Hoeflea sp. 108: one gene and its partner. Each later gene encodes a partner of the first gene's protein in a complex. Links are inferred from orthologs where the notes say so. Each region holds a gene or a part of one and is shown in the gene's direction. Other genes may lie near its edges.

Region 1 (4,928 bases):
CGACCAGGAGGGCGGCCGGGTGCAGCGACTGCGTCCGCCGCTGGCGCCGAACTATCCGGCCGGTGGCGCACTCGGCGCGCTTTATCAGAGCGACAGCGAGGCGGGGCTGCGGGCTGCCTGGCTGCATGCGCGCCTCCATGCCTTCGACCTTGCTCGCTACGGCATCACTGCCGACTGCCTGCCTGTGCTCGACGTGCCGGTGGAGGGCGCGAGCGACGTGATCGGCGCGCGCGCCTACGGACGCGATCCGGCGACGGTGGCCGCCCTCGGGCTTGCTGCTGCCGAAGGGCTTCTGGCCGGCGGTGTCCTGCCTGTCATGAAGCACATTCCAGGCCATGGCCGGGCGACTGCCGACACGCATTTCGAGCTGCCGCGCGTCGACACGCCGCTCGATGAGCTGCGTGCCCATGATTTCGCGCCCTTCAAGGCGCTCAATCATCTGCCGATCGCGATGACCGCGCATGTCATCTTCGACGCCGTCGATCCCGAGGCGCCGGCCACCACCTCACGCAAGGTGATCGAGGAGATCGTGCGCGGCGAAATCGGCTTCGACGGCCTGCTGGTCAGCGACGACACGTCGATGAAGGCACTTTCTGGGGATTTCCCGTCAAAATCGGCGGCAATCCTTGCGGCAGGCGTCGATATTGTCCTTCACTGCAACGGGGTGATGGAAGAGATGCAAGGCATCGCTTCACGTGCAATTCCGCTCATGGGCAAGCCGCTCGAACGCGCGGAAAGGGCGCTCAAGGCGATCACGGCGGGCGATGGCCACGACGAGGCATCGATCAGGGCAGAATTCGGTCATTATTTCGAGGCAGTTGCATAGCCTCTCAAGGAGAAGGCACGGATCTTGGCGGAAGCATTGGAAAGCAAGGCTGCAAAGCCCGCACCGATGGACCGCCTGTGGGCGGAGGCGCCTGACGACCGCACGTCGGACGATCCGGCGCTGGTTGTCGACGTTGCCGGCTTCGAAGGTCCGCTCGATCTGCTTTTGCACCTGGCACGCAGCCAACGCGTCGATCTCTCGCGCATTTCGATCCTCGCACTTGTCGAGCAGTACCTGTCCTTCGTCTCGCAGGCACGGGCGCTGAGGCTTGAACTTGCCGCCGATTATCTGGTGATGGCGGCGTGGCTCGCCTTCCTCAAGTCCAAGCTCCTCATCCCGAAGCAACCGGGTGAAGAGGGCGAGAGCGGTGAGGAAATGGCTGCCGTGCTGCAGTTCCGCCTGAAGCGCCTCGAAGCGATGCGCGATGCAGCCGCCCGGCTCGTCAACCGTAACCGGCTCGGTCGCGACGTCTTCCAGCGCGGCGCGCCGGAGATGGTCATCATCGACAAGCGCAACGAATATTCGGCGTCGCTCTATGACTTGCTGAGCGCCTATGCCGGCCAGCGGCAGCGTCAGGCCATCACCAACGTGCAGATCGCCAAACGTGGTGTGTGGTCGCTCAAGCAGGCGCGCGATATCCTGACGCGCCTGATCGGCCAGTTCGACGACTGGACCGCGCTCGACCATTTCCTGATCCGCTACACCACCCGTCCGGAGGAACGCCCGACGGCGATCGCCAGCTCCTTTGCCGCCAGCTTGGAGCTGGTGCGCGAGGGCCATATCGAGATCCGGCAGCATGAGCCGTTTGCGCCGATCTACCTGCGCGACCGTCATCATGCGGCCCGACAGACCGAAGGTGCGTCATGACCGAGGGCTCGAACGTTGTTCCGTTTGCCGTCGACAACGAGGACGGCGAAACCGTCGAACGCAATCCTGCGGCCCGGATGCATCTGGCAGAGGCCGTACGCATGGCCGAGGCGATCGTCTTTGCCAGCGCCCAGCCGGTGAGCGAGCGCCAGCTGGTGCAGCGCCTGCCTGAAGGCGTCGACGTGCCGGCGGCCATGGCCGAACTGCAGCGCATTTACGAGCGCCGCGGCGTCAACCTCGTTCGTGTCGCAGATTCCTGGGCCTTCCGCACGGCAGGCGATCTCGCCTTCCTGATGAGTCGCGACACGGTCCAGCAGAAGAAGTTGTCACGTGCGGCGCTCGAAGTTCTGTCGGTCATCGCCTATCATCAGCCGGTGACGCGCGCCGAGATCGAGGACATCAGGGGCGTCGAAACCTCCAAGGGCACACTCGACACGCTGATGGAGACAGAGTGGGTACGTATGCGCGGCCGCCGCAAGACGCCGGGCCGGCCCGTGACCTACGGCACGACCGACAAGTTCCTCGACCATTTCGGCCTCGAGGAAATCCGCGATCTGCCTGGCATCGACGAGCTCAAGGGGGCGGGGCTCCTGTCGTCACGCATGCCGCCCGGCTTCTCGGTGCCACTGCCGCCAGCCGACCCGGACCAGCTCACCGAGGACGAGGATCCGTTGACGGACATCGACCTCGAGGAGCTTGGCCTGTTGACACCTCGTGTCACAGATGATTGACCGGCGCCGGTGAGGAACCGGCCCCCGGAGGTTCATCTGTGACGACCGACAAAGCCCAGACAGCAGCTCGCGTGACGGCGGGCGTGACCTTTGCAGCGCGTCTGGCGTTCGAGAACATTCGCCATTCCTTCGCCAATGGCGCGGAAACCTTGCGTGACGTCAGCCTGGCCGCCGAGCCGGGCGAGGTACTGTGCCTGCTCGGCCCGTCCGGTTCCGGCAAGACGACCCTGTTGAGGATCGCCGCCGGCATCGAGGCGCAATCGTCGGGCAGGGTGCTGCTCAACGGCAAGGAGATCGCCGGTCCCCAGGTGTTCCTGCCGCCGGAGCAGCGCTCGATAGGCCTAGTTTTCCAGGATTTCGCGCTCTTCCCACATCTCACGATCCTCGACAATGTCCGTTTCGGACTGACCGCGCTGTCGCGCGACGAGAGCAGGAAAGAAGCGCTGATCGCGCTCGCCCGCGTCGGCCTCGAGCACTATGCCGACAACTATCCGCATGCGCTGTCGGGCGGCGAGCAGCAGCGCGTGGCGCTGGCCCGCGCGCTCGCGCCGCGGCCTGCGGTGCTGTTGATGGACGAACCTTTTTCCGGCCTCGATTCGCGCCTCAAGGATTCGGTGCGCGCCGAAACTCTGGCGATCCTGCGCGAAAGCCGCGCCACCGCGATTGTCGTTACCCACGACGCCGAAGAGGCGATGCGCATGGGCGACCGCATCGCGCTCTTGAAGGACGGCAAGCTGGTGCAGACGGGCAGGGCGGAGGATCTTTACCTCAGTCCGGCCAACCTGTTCGTCGCCGGCTTCTTCTCCGAGCTGAACGTCTTTTCTGCGCGCGTCAGAAATGGCGTTGCCGAAACGCCTGTCGGCAAGGTGGAAACCGAGATTGCCGATGGCGCCCAGGTCTCCGTGGCAGTCCGCCTCACCGGCATCGATGTCAGCGAGACAGAAGGCGAAATCCAGGCCCGCATCATCTCCCGGCGCTATCTCGGCGTGGTGGAGTTGCTGGAGCTAGCTGTTCCGGGCGCCGAGACACCGGTCAGGGCACGCACCCGCTGCGGCGCTTTGTCCGCAAAAGCTCGTGATATATGGCTGTCGCTTCGGAATGCCGATGTTCTAGTGTTTGAATCCGGAAGCGAAAGAGCCTAGATCATTCGCAGGGAAACAGTTCGAAAGAGAGTTCAATGGGATCCTTTTCAATCTGGCACTGGCTGATCGTTCTGGTCGTCGTGCTGCTTCTGTTCGGCCGGGGTAAGATCCCTGAGCTGATGGGCGATATGGCCAAGGGCATCAAGAGCTTCAAGAAAGGCATGTCGGACGACGATGCCGAAGACTCCAAGACTGTCGAGCATCGCTCCGACGAGACCGTGAACTCGACCAAGGAAAAGGCCAGCAAGAGCTGATGCCTGGCTCTTGCTAGCCGGATCGCACCGACATGTTTGAAATCGGCTGGACCGAAATGCTGGTGATTGCGATCGTCATGATCGTGGTCGTCGGCCCCAAGGATTTGCCGCGCATGCTGCGCACCATGGGCCGCATGACGGCCAAGGCGCGCTCCATGGCGAGCGATTTTCAGCGCCAGTTCAACGAGGCGCTCAAGGAAGCCGAGCTGGACGACGTCAAGAAGTCGGTCGACGAGCTCAGGGGCCTCAATCCCGTCAACGAAATCAAGCGGCAGCTCAATCCTTTCGAGCAGGCTGCCGCCGATGTGCGCGCCGGCATCGATTCGGCCATGAAGCCGACGCAGCCCGCGCCTCCGCCTCCTGCCGACGACGCGGTGCATGCGGCCGAGCCGTTGAAGAACGGCGCAACCGCAATGCCGGGCGTTGCCGGACCCGAGGCCATGCCGGCACCGCCTGTGTTCCCGGCGCCCGAAACACGCTCGACACCGGTCCCGGCAGCGGCGGCGCCTGCTGCGGCCGAGGCTGCCAAATCGACCAAGCCAAAGGCCCCGGCCAAGGCGAAGTCTGCTGCCAAGCCCGCCGCTGAAGCGAAGCCAGCAGCCAAGACCAAAACCGTCGCAGCGGTCGCCAAGTCGGCCCCGGCCCCCAAGGCTGCGGCTGCCAAGGCCGCGGCTGCAAAGGCCACTGTCGCCAAGGCACCGGCGGCAAAGGCCGCCGCCAAGAAGACGACCAAAGCAGGAAGAGCCTCGTGACAGCCGAAGACGACGAGATCGAAAAGTCATCGGCCCCGCTGATCGAGCACCTGATCGAGCTCAGGAGGCGCCTGATCTGGTCCATCGGCGGCTTCTTCGTCGCCTTCCTGGTCTGCTTCTTCTTTGCCAAGCACCTGTTCAACCTGCTCGTCATCCCGTTCAAATGGGCGACGAGATGGGCCGGGCTCGATGTGCACAAGGTCGAACTGATCTACACCGCGCCGCAGGAATTCTTCTTCACGCAGATCAAGCTCGCCATGTTCGGTGGCCTTGTCATCGCGTTCCCGCTGATCGCGATGCAGATCTACAAGTTCATCGCACCCGGTCTCTACAAGAACGAGCGCGCCGCCTTCCTG
Region 2 (11,169 bases), 890 kb from region 1 along the record:
GCGGTCGCCAAGCGCCTCGGCCGCCACTTTGTCGGCATCGAGCGCGAGCAGTCCTACATCGATGCCGCCCAGGAGCGCATCGCCTCGGTGCGTACGCTCGACGGTCCTGAACTCACCGTGCTGACCGGCAAGCGCGCCGAGCCGCGGGTCGCCTTTATCAGCCTGATCGACATGGGCCTGCTGGCCCCTGGCGCCAAGCTCTATGATGCCAAGAAACGCCATTCGGCCACGGTTCGCGCCGACGGCACGCTGGTGGCCGGCGACAATGCCGGCTCGATCCATCGCGTCGGCGCCGCAGTCCAGGGGTTCGATGCCTGCAACGGCTGGACCTTCTGGCACTATGAGCGGGCAGGCGGTCTCACCCAGATCGACGAACTGCGCCGCATCGTTCGCGTCGGCATGGAAAAGGCAGGGGCATAACCACCCATGCGATCACCGGTCGCGCCTCATAGTCAGGCGCGACGGATCAGGCTCCATGGCTTGTGCCATCTGGCCCTTCAGGAACTCAAGCGGTCCTGTAAAACAGTTTGAAATTCTTGGCCTCGCGGCTTCGGATTTCGTTGGTCGGTCGGTTTCCAGTCACCGCCCGATCCCGAGACGCTCGAGGTCCGCCTCGAGCGTTTTGGCGTTTGTGAACAGCACTGCCTGCCAGCCGGCGTCGATGGCGGCGTTCACGTTCTTCTGGCTGTCGTCGATGAACAGCGAGGCTTTCGGGTCGAGTCCGAAGGTCTCGACATGCAGGTCGTAGATGCGGCGGTCGGGCTTGATCAGGCCGACGTCACCGGAAACCGTCACGCCGCGCGGCGTCTCCAGGAACGGGAAGCGGCCGCGTGCTTCGCGGAACGTGTCTGACGCCCAATTGGTCAGCATGGTGACGTCGTGGCCGGCAGCGACCAGGCTCTCCATCAGCGCGACGCTGTCTTGGTAGTGATGCGGCACCATTTCGTGCCAGTTTTCGCGGAAGGCACGGATGTTCTTCTCGTGCTCGGGATGTTCGACGATCAGCAGGGCTTCGGCTTCTTCCCAGGTGCGACCGCGGTCCTGCTCGATGTTCCAGTCGCTGGTGCAGACATTGTCGAAGAACCAGCGCCTCTGGACCGGATCGGGGATGATGCGGCTGAAGGGAAGGTCAGGGTCGTAGTGGATCAGCACCTTGCCGATGTCATAGACGATGTGGCGGATCTCGCTCATTCCCTAGCGTCCTCTTTTCGTTGCACCCGGTATGGCAGCTTCGATGACTTTTTTCATGACGGTTGGCAAGGCTTCGCCATTGAGCTCGTGGGCGGACGACCAGAAGTGGCCGTCGAACTCGACGCGCTGGGGCAGATCTGCCCGGAATACGTCGAGGTCGAGCGCAAAATGTGTGAAGACGTGGTTGATGCTGCCGGCGCGCTGCCACCTGGCGGGGAAGGGCGCGCTCTCTGTGCCGGTGGCGCCGTCGATCCGCGCCGTCCAGCCCGTTGTCGGCACCTCGGTCATGCCGCCCAAGAGGCCCTTGCCGGGGCGTTTGCGCAGCAGCACCGAACCATCCGATGTGACGGCGACGAAGGCGGCGCCACGCCGCTGCGGCTTCTCGGCCTTGGGCGGCTTGACCGGATAGAGTTCGGGATCGCCATTGACGATCGCGCTGCAGTCCTCGCGCAGCGGGCAGAGCATGCAACGCGGCCGGCGGGGTGTGCAGATGGTGGCGCCGAGGTCCATCATCGCCTGGGCGAAGTCGCCGGGACGAGATGCTGCGAGCATGCGCTCGACATGGGCGCGGATTACCGGCTTGGCCTCGGGCAGGGGTGTTGCGATCGAAAACAGGCGCGTGACGACGCGCTCGACATTGCCGTCGACCACGGCCGCCGGTCGGTTGAAGGCGATGGAGGCGATGGCTGCAGCCGTGTAGGGACCGATGCCAGGCAATTCGCGCAGGCCGTCTTCGGTGTCGGGAAAGCGGTTGTCGTGTTTGGCGGCGACCGTTTCGGCACAGGCCTTGAGGTTACGGGCCCGCGAATAATAGCCGAGCCCCGCCCAGGCCTTCATCACATCCTCTGCATCCGCCGCGGCGAGTGAGCCGACGTCCGGCCATTTTTCGAGGAAGGTGCGGAAATAGGGTTTGACCGCTTCGACCGTCGTCTGCTGCAGCATGATTTCAGACAGCCAGACGCGGTAAGGATCGGGTCGCAGGCCTTTGGCCAGCTCCCGCGGCGGCATCCGCCACGGCAATTCCCGGTGGTTTGCGTCGTACCAGGCGAGCAGGCCCGAGGCGATCCGGATGTCTGCGTCATCGGCATGCTTGCGGGTCTGTGCTGGGGATGCCATTGGTGGTCGGAACTGCCTTCGGCGTTACATGTCGACAAGGTTATCTCTGGAGCACGACATGGCAGGTAAAAGGTGGACGGGCAATCCCGTCCCGGTCAGCGATCTCGCCAGCGCCATCCTCGATCCCGTGCTGCGCAAGCGCACCGGCATATCGGTGGGGCTCGTCCAGTCCTGGGAGGAGATCGTCGGGCCGCGCTTGGCGCTGAACTCGCGGCCGGAGAAGATCCAGTGGCCGCGCCGGATGCACGAGGACGATCCGTTCGAGCCGGCGGTGCTGGTGGTTGCCTGCTCGGGGTCGGCGGCACTTCATCTGCAGCACGAAACCGGCGAGATCATCGGCCGGGTCAATTCCTTTCTCGGGTTCAACGCGATTGGCCGCATCCGCATCGTCCAGAAGCCGGTTTCGCGGCATGCGGGCCCGGTCCGGCCGCGCCTGCGCAAGCTCACCGATGCCGAGCAGTCGAAGATTGCCGGAACTGTAAGCTTGATCGAAGATGAGGGGCTGAAGGCATCGCTGGAGAAGCTGGGTGCGACGATATTGGCCTCCCGCAAGTAGAAATGCCGGGAATCTCGCGCTTTCGTGATTGAAAGTGCGGAAATTTGCGATTGGTTTGGGGACAGCCATGCCTTAATTCGCGCCAACTCTCGCCTTCACGTAAATCCGCATTGCAAAATCCAACCATCGTCAGGTGATTCGTATGTTCCCTTCCATTTCCCGCAGGACCGCACTTACCGGGCTGGCAGCCGTTTCGGCCGCAGCACTGCTCTCCGCTTGCAGCGACTCCGGCGAGGAAGCCAAGGCGGCGACGCCGAAGCCTGCCGAACCTGCGACGCCTGCAGCCCCGGCCACCCCGGCGACGCCTGTCCAGGCGGTGAAGGCTCCCGACGCGCAGGGCACGGTCGACATGGCCAAGCTGCTCGAGGCCGGCACGCTGCCCGATATGGTGCTCGGCAAGGCCGACGCGCCGGTGACCATCGTCGAATACGCCTCGATGACCTGCCCGCACTGCGCGCATTTCCACGAGACGACGCTGCCGGCGCTCAAGACCAAGTACATCGACACCGGCAAGGCGCGCCTGATCTACCGCGAGTTCCCGTTCGATCCGCTGGCCGAAGCGGGCTTCATGCTTGCGCGCTGCTCGAAGGACAACTACTTCCCGATGGTCGACGTGCTGTTCAAGCAGCAGTCGAACTGGGCCGCTTCGCAGAACCCGAAGGACGCGCTGCTTCAGATTTCCAAGCTGGCCGGCTTTACACAGGAGTCGTTCGAGGCCTGCTTGACTGACCAGAAGCTTCTGGACGATATCAGGGCTGTGCGCGCCCGCGGCGAGAAGGATTTCAAGGTCGACTCGACGCCGACCTTCTTCATCAACGGGAAAGTCTACAAAGGGGCGATGACGATTGACGAAATGTCGGCGATTATCGACGGCATGCTCTGATAGGTTCGCAGCGCCGAAGCGGATGAGCTTCGGCGCTCCCTTTTGCGCGGGTTGGCGCGGATGAAGTTTTCGCGCCTCCGCCTTCTCGGTTTCAAATCCTTCGTCGAGCCCGGCGAGTTCGTCATCGAACGCGGCCTGACCGGCATCGTCGGGCCGAACGGCTGCGGCAAATCCAATCTGGTCGAAGCGTTGCGCTGGGTGATGGGCGAAAGCTCATACAAGAACATGCGCGCCTCGGGCATGGACGACGTCATCTTCTCGGGTTCGGGCACCCGGCCGGCACGTAACACCGCCGAAGTCACGCTTTTCCTCGACAACACCGACCGCACCGCGCCTGCGTCCTTCAATGACGCCGACGAACTCCAGGTGTCGCGCCGCATCGAGCGCGAGGCCGGTTCCGTCTATCGCATCAACGGCAAGGAAGCCCGCGCCAAGGACGTGCAACTTCTGTTCGCTGATCAGTCGACGGGTGCACGTTCGCCCTCGATGGTCGGGCAGGGGCGTATCGGCGAGCTGATCCAGGCCAAGCCGCAGGCGCGCCGCGCCCTGCTCGAAGAGGCGGCAGGTATTTCCGGCTTGCACACGCGCCGCCATGAGGCGGAACTGCGCCTGCGCGCCGCCGAGCAGAACCTGGAGCGCCTTGACGATGTCGTCGGCGAGTTGGAAGGCCAGATCGAGAGCCTGAAGCGCCAGGCGCGCCAGGCGTCGCGTTTCAAGAACCTGTCGGCCGACATCCGCAAGGCGGAAGCGACGCTGCTGCACCTGCGCTGGACGCTTGCCAAGACGCAGGAAGGCGAGGCGCAATCGGCGCTGGCCGTCGCGACTTCGCTCGTTGCCGAACGTGCCGCCTCCCAGATGGCGGCGGCCAAGGATCAGGCGATCGGCGCCCATAAGCTGCCTGAGATGCGTGAGGCCGATGCCTCGGCAGCCGCGACCCTGCAGCGGCTGTCGATTGCCCGCTCGCAGCTCGAGGAAGAGGCTGGCCGCATCAATTCGCGCCAGAGCGAACTTGATCGCCGCCTGCAGCAGCTCGATGCGGACATTGCCCGCGAGCAGCGGATGATCGGCGACAACGCCGCGATCCTGTCGCGGCTTGATGCCGAAGAGCGGTCGCTGCGCGACGAGAACGACGGCGCGGCCGACCGCGAGGCGGAGACCCGCGCGGCACTTGACGAAGCAATGGCGACGCTGGCCAAGACCGAGGCCGAGCTTGGCCGGGCGACCGCCGAGCGCGCCGAGGCGGCTGCGGGACGCAGCCAGGCCGAACGCGCCATGCGCGATGCCGCCGAACGCCGCGACCGTTTTGCGCGCCAGCTCGCCGAGCTTGACCGCGAGGCCGGCGAGATCGCTGCCCGGATCGCAGCACTCGCCGATCCGGCTGAAAAGCGCATGCTGGCCGAAGCCGCCCAGGAAGCGCTGGAAGAAGCAGAATATGCCGCGGCCGAGGCTGAACGCGCGGTTGGCGAGGCGCGCCAGGCAGAAGCGGCATCCCGCCAGCCGCTGCAGGAGGCCAAGGCCGAGCTCGCCCGCATCGAGACTGAGGCGCGCACGCTGGCCAAGATCATCGCCGCCGTATCGGGCGATGCCTATCCGGCAGTGCTCGAGCAGATCGGCGTTGACCGCGGCTTTGAGACCGCACTCGGCGCTGCCCTCGGCGATGATCTCGAAGCAGCGCTCGACAGCGCAGCACCGGTGCACTGGAGCGGCGCCAAGCCGGCGCCGACCGATCCGAAACTGCCGGCGGGCGCCAGCAGCCTTGCCGAAATGGTCCGCGCTCCGCAGCAGCTGGCACGCCGCCTTGCCCAGGTCGGCGTGATCGATGCGGCCGACGGCCCGCTGCTGCAGCCATTGTTGGCCCCGGGCCAAAGGCTCGTCAGCAAGGAAGGCGCCCTGTGGCGCTGGGATGGGCTGACGGCAAGCGCCGATGCGCCGACCGCGGCAGCGCTTCGTCTTGCCCAGAAGAACCGCCTGGCCGAACTCGATGCCGAGGCGATTGAGGCTACGCTCATCGTGCGCGCTGCCGAGGAAGCACTGGCGCGCGCCGAAGCTGCCGTGCGCGAAAGCGCTGAGGCCGAACGGCTGGCCAGACAGGCGGGGCGAGACGCGCAGCATCAGGTGAGTGCGGCGCGCGATGCGCTCGCCCAGGCCGAGCGGGCCGCTGGCGAATTGAGCAGCCGTCGCGCAGCACTCGATGAGGCACGCAGCCGCGTTGCCGATTCGCATGAGGAAGCGCATGCCGTCTATGTCGAGGCGGAGGACATGCTTGGCGCTGCCGCCGACCTCGGCGATCTTCAGCAGCGTCTCGACCAGCTTTCGGCTTCGGTCGCACGAGAGCGCTCGGCCCTGGCCGATGCGCGCGCCGTCCATGATGGCCTGAACCGCGAGGCGGAAGCGCGGTCGCGCCGGCTGGGTTCGATCGGCGCCGAACGCCAGAGCTGGGTGCTGCGCGCCGAAAGCGCGGCCGAACAGATCGAATCCCTGACCGAGCGCCGCGAGGAAGCCGGAGCCGAGCGCGAGGCGCTTGCGGAGGCGCCGGATGAACTGGACGCGCGCCGTCGCTCGCTGATGTCGCAGCTCAACCAGGCAGAGGCGCAGCGCAAGGAGGTTTCAGACCGCTTGCAGGAAGCCGAGGCCAAGCAGGCTGTGCTCGACAAGGCGGCGACAGCTGCCATCCAGGGGCTTGCGGAGGCCCGCGAGGCACGTGCGCGTTCGGAGGAGCGGCTGACCGCTGCCGACGAGCGCCGTCGCGAGATCGAAGCGCGCATCCAGGAAGTGCTGAACACGGCTCCCCATCTCGTCATCCGCCACACCGGCCTCGAAGCCGACAGCCCGATGCCCGACCCGGTCGAGATCGAAAGGACCCTGGAGCGACTGAAGCTGGAGCGCGAGCGCCTGGGCGCCGTCAATCTGCGCGCCGAGGAAGAGCAGAAGGAACTGTCCGAGCGGCTGGAGGCGATCGTCTCCGAGCGCGAGGACATCATCGAGGCAATCCGCAAGCTTCGCCAGGGCATCCAGGGTTTGAACCGCGAAGGACGCGAACGGTTGCTGGCCGCGTTCGATCTGGTCAACGGGCATTTCAAGCGGCTGTTCACGCATCTCTTCGGCGGCGGCACCGCCGAATTGCAATTGATCGAGTCGGAAGATCCTCTCGAGGCCGGCCTCGAAATCCTTGCCCGCCCGCCCGGCAAGAAGCCGCAGACTATGACGCTTTTGTCCGGCGGCGAGCAGGCGCTGACAGCGATGGCGCTGATCTTTGCGGTGTTTTTGACCAATCCGGCGCCGATCTGCGTGCTCGACGAGGTCGACGCGCCGCTCGACGATCACAATGTCGAGCGCTTCTGCAACCTGATGGACGAAATGGCCGCTTCGACGGAGACGCGTTTCGTCGTCATTACCCATAACCCGATCACCATGGCGCGCATGAACAGGCTGTTCGGCGTCACCATGGCCGAGCAAGGTGTGAGCCAGCTGGTTTCGGTCGACCTGCAGGCGGCCGAGGCCCTGCGCGAGGCCAGCTAGTCAGGAGCGATCTCCGCCGCCTCTGATACAAGGTCAGCCCTATGAGCTGCGTCCGGCCTTTTTCAGCGTGAGGCAGTAGTCTTTGCGGTGACGCCGATAATTGAGTTTGCGCAAACCGGTGTGCGCAAGCCCTTTCAGCGAAATCACCCAGCTTCGCTGCTTCCTGACCTCGAGGCGTTCGGGTTCGATCAGGCTGCCGCCGAGTTCGTGCCCAATGTCGGCGATGAGGTTGGGCTGCACGGACAGCACCCGTAGTTTGAGTTCCCAGAAAAACTTGATGTCCTCGTCGATCTGCCGGAATACCGTCGGACGGCGCAGCATGCGCTGGGCACCGCGGCGTGTGATCAGGTAGCCGACCATGCCGGCAGTTGGGCTGCCATGCGAGACGATTTTGACGTCGCCTACAGGTATCGACTCCACGACAGGTCGTTCCTGGAAGTCGAACAGTTTGAGGATGTCCCACACGACCGGCGCCTTCATCAGCGCCTTGACGCGGCTGGCGAACCTGCCGGGGTCGATCAGATGGAAGTCGTCCTCAAGGATCAGCGCGACCTTGTGATCGGTTGCGAGGAACTCGCCCATCGCCTTGCGGTGGCTGGCATAGGCCGCCACTTCAGCCGGGGCTAGCGGACGCTTCGACTTTCGACGGTTTTGCCTTGCGTCATAGATTGCGGCGACTTCAGGAGACTGTGTGGTGAGCCCGTCGACGAAGGTGAAGGGCCAGGCAAGCGCTTTGAGTTGCGCCCGGGTCGAATTGCGACGGGGGCCGGATTCTGAATCCACGGTCACGACCAGCGTGAGCGGCTCATTAAACTGCATATAGCGTCTCTCTCATGAATGAGGACTACTAGAACTACACGCAGTATTGGGCAGGATAGCCACGTGAATGACGACAACCTCATATACGCTCAGGTTGCATCATGTCAAATGTATACAAACTATTTATTGCATTAGAAAGGGCTTTTTCAACTCGCTCTGATTTATCCCCTGCCTGCCTCGTCGAGCAGGTATGAAATCGCCATGTCGCGTTCGTCCTCATGGAGAATGTCCATGTCGAACAGGTTCATGCTGCGCAGGCCTTCGATGACGAGGAACGCCACGAGCAGCTTGGCCGTATCGGGGTTTTCCGCCTTCAGCCGGTCGAGCAGGTTGCGCTTGAAGTCCCTGACCGGATTGAGGAAGTCAGGGTCTTCGGACAGTGCCGCCAGCACCCCGGCGGCCGAGGGCTGATGGTGCTGGCATTCTTCAGCGGAGAGTTCGATATAAGCGGCAAGGCTGTTGGGGGAGGCCGCACCTTGGTCTGCCGACTTGGCGGCAAGGGCCTGTTCGAAGCTCTTGAGATATTCCTCGACCAGAGCCTGCATCAGCTTCGCCTTGGAGGGGAAGTTGTAGAGGAGGCCGCCCTTCGACACGCCGGCGCGCTGGGCGACAGCGTCGAGCGAGATGTTGCCCGGGCCGACGATATCGGCCAGCTCGGCTGCGGCGGCGAGGATCTTCTCGCGTGAACTCGGTCTGTGACCAGACATGACGGTACCTCCAATGCCGTTCACTTTATCGTGGATTGACAATACCGTCCAGACGGTACAGTAAGCGCGCTGCCCTTGGGTTTTTCCCAAAATGGGTTCATTGTGCACCGCAACCCGTCCGGGTGTGTGCGGTTCCAAACGACTGGGGTCTCCTTTGATCAAGCGCTTCATCATCGCTATCGTGCTGCTCGTCCTCGTTTGCGGCGGTATCGTCGGCTTCAACATCATGCGTGACAACGGCATCAAGCAGTACTTCGCCAATATGCCCGTTGCGTCGGTTACGGTTGCGACCACGAAAGTCGAGCCGGGTCCATGGACACCGGGCATCGAAACGATCGGTACTGTCGGCGCCTCGCAGGGCGTGGACCTGACGGTCGAGGCGACTGGCATCGTCAAGGAGATCAAGTTCGCCGCCAATCAGCGCGTCAACAAGGGTGACGTGCTGATCCAGTTGGACGATGCCGTTCAGCAGGCGGATCTGGCGGCGGCCAAGACCCAGGCCGATCTCGACCAGCAGGCGCTCGACAGGGCAACCGAATTGCGCCGCCGTGGCGTTGGTTCCGACGTGACGCTGGATGCGGCGCGGGCAACGGCCTCTACCTCGGCTTCCCAGGTCCAGAAGCTCCAGGCCGTGCTCGACCAGAAGCAGTTGCGTGCGCCGTTCTCCGGCACCATCGGTATCCCGAAAGTCGATATCGGACAGTATGTCGCTCCCGGCAACGTCATTGCTACGCTGCAGGATCTCGAGACGATGCGCGCGGATTTCGCCGTTCCGGAGCAGCAGCTCGCTCAGCTGAAGATCGGACAGCCGGTCAATTTCGGCGTCTCGTCCGACAGCATGCCGTTCAACGGTTCGGTCATTGGTATCGACCCCAAGGTCGACCCGCAGAGCCGCCTTGTTTCGGTCCGCGCCGAGATCACCAACCCTGAGGGCAAGCTGAGCCCGGGTCAGTTCGTCCGCGTCCGTGTCGAGCTGCCCAAGGAAGATAATGTCGTCGCGGTTCCGCTGACGGCGCTGACCTCGAGCCTCTATGGCGACTTCGTCTATGTCGTGCGCCCCGCTGAGAAGCCCGAAGCGCAGGCGTCGGCAGCGCCGGCAGCGCCGGCTGCTCCGGCCGCGGCAGCAGACGCCAAGCCGGAAGCCGAGCAGGCGCTGGCCGTCAAGCAGATCTTCGTCAAGGTTGGCCGCCGCTCGCAGGGCCGCGTCGAAATCCTCGAAGGCGTCTCGGGCGGCGATGAACTGGTGGTCGCAGGCCAGAACAGGCTTTCGAACGGCACCCCGGTCAAGATCGACAACACGGTTTCGCCCGTACCCTCGACCGATGCGAAGGCGGCCACGAAATGAGTTTCTCTGACATCTTCATCCGGCGCCCCGTCCTCTCGACGGTCCTCGCCTTCATGATCCTGCTCCTGGGTTTCCAGGGCATTTTCAATCTGTCAGTCCGGCAATATCCCGAGGTCGAGGAGACGGTGATCACCATCACCACCGTCTATCCCGGCGCCAGCGCCGACCTTATCCAGGGCTTCATCACCGCACCGATCTCAGCCGCTGTGTCGACGACCGAAAACGTCGACTACGTGACGTCTCAGAGCCGTCCGTCGACCAGCATCGTGACCGTGCAGATGAAGCTCGGCTCCAATCCCGACACCGCGCTGACCGAGGTCATGTCCAAGGTCCAGCAGGTGCGCGGCCAGTTGCCGAGCGACGCCAAGGATCCGACGATCGTCAAGGGCACGGGCATGCAGTTCGCCATCATGTACCTGGCGATGCAGAACCCGAACATGAGCGCCGAGGAGCTGACCGAATACATCCAGCGTGTCATCCGTCCGCGCATGTCGACCATCGAGGGCGTTGCCGAAGTCCAGGTTCTGGGCGCGGCCAACTATTCGATGCGTGTCTGGATCGATCCGGTGAAGCTCGCGGCACGCGGCCTGACCGCAGCCGAAGTGCTGCAAGCCATCAACGCCTCGAACTTCCTGTCGGCCCCCGGCAAGACCAAGAACGAGTATGTCACATACTCGATCACCATGAAGTCGACGCTGCAGACGCCTGAAGCGTTTGCCGAACTGCCGCTCAAATCCGAGAACGGCAATGTCGTGCGTCTGCGTGACGTCGCCAATGTCGAACTCGGCGCCGAAAGCACCGATACGGTCGTCAACTTCAACGGCGAGCCGGGCACCTTCATCGGCATCTTCCCAACACCGTCGGCGAACCCGCTTAACACTGCTGCTGCGGTCATCAAGGAACTGCCCGGCATCAGCGCGAGCCTGCCCGAAGGCATGACCATTACCATGGTCTACGATTCGACCGAGACGATCAGCGCCTCCATCGACGAGGTCTTCAAGACCATCGCCGAAGCCGTCGCCATCGTCATCGT

The links.
Region 2: the proteins of B015_RS0110625 (region 1) and smc are in contact, whole or in part, in a crystal structure (PDB 3ZGX), measured with the Bacillus subtilis proteins. The link is inferred for Hoeflea sp. 108 from one-to-one orthologs.

Annotation. Positions count from the first base shown.
Region 1 is NZ_KB890024.1:2,176,185-2,181,112, forward strand. What follows is about bases 1-2,792. They hold B015_RS0110625 (ScpA family protein), read left to right. Parts: upstream 1-892; coding sequence 893-1,693; downstream 1,694-2,792. Other genes in these bases: nagZ (beta-N-acetylhexosaminidase), read left to right, coding at 1-826; scpB (SMC-Scp complex subunit ScpB), read left to right, coding at 1,690-2,424; B015_RS0110635 (ABC transporter ATP-binding protein), read left to right, coding at 2,463-2,792. Outside these bases: more of B015_RS0110635, read left to right, coding at 2,793-3,566; B015_RS0110640 (twin-arginine translocase TatA/TatE family subunit), read left to right, coding at 3,602-3,820; Sec-independent protein translocase protein TatB, read left to right, coding at 3,853-4,572; twin-arginine translocase subunit TatC, read left to right, coding at 4,569-4,928. UniProt on the Bacillus subtilis protein: Participates in chromosomal partition during cell division. May act via the formation of a condensin-like complex containing Smc and ScpB that pull DNA away from mid-cell into both cell halves.
Region 2 is NZ_KB890024.1:1,279,050-1,290,218, forward strand. What follows is about bases 3,407-7,465. They hold smc (chromosome segregation protein SMC), read left to right. Parts: upstream 3,407-3,806; coding sequence 3,807-7,265; downstream 7,266-7,465. Other genes in these bases: B015_RS0106345 (DsbA family protein), read left to right, coding at 3,407-3,746; B015_RS0106355 (glycosyltransferase family 25 protein), read right to left, coding at 7,305-7,465. Also shown: B015_RS0106325 (site-specific DNA-methyltransferase), read left to right, coding at 1-420; B015_RS0106330 (HAD family phosphatase), read right to left, coding at 580-1,191; mutY (A/G-specific adenine glycosylase), read right to left, coding at 1,195-2,307; B015_RS0106340 (DUF721 domain-containing protein), read left to right, coding at 2,366-2,863; more of B015_RS0106345, read left to right, coding at 3,006-3,406; more of B015_RS0106355, read right to left, coding at 7,466-8,084; B015_RS0106360 (TetR/AcrR family transcriptional regulator), read right to left, coding at 8,246-8,791; B015_RS0106365 (efflux RND transporter periplasmic adaptor subunit), read left to right, coding at 8,946-10,136; B015_RS0106370 (efflux RND transporter permease subunit), read left to right, coding at 10,133-11,169. UniProt on the Bacillus subtilis protein: Required for chromosome condensation and partitioning.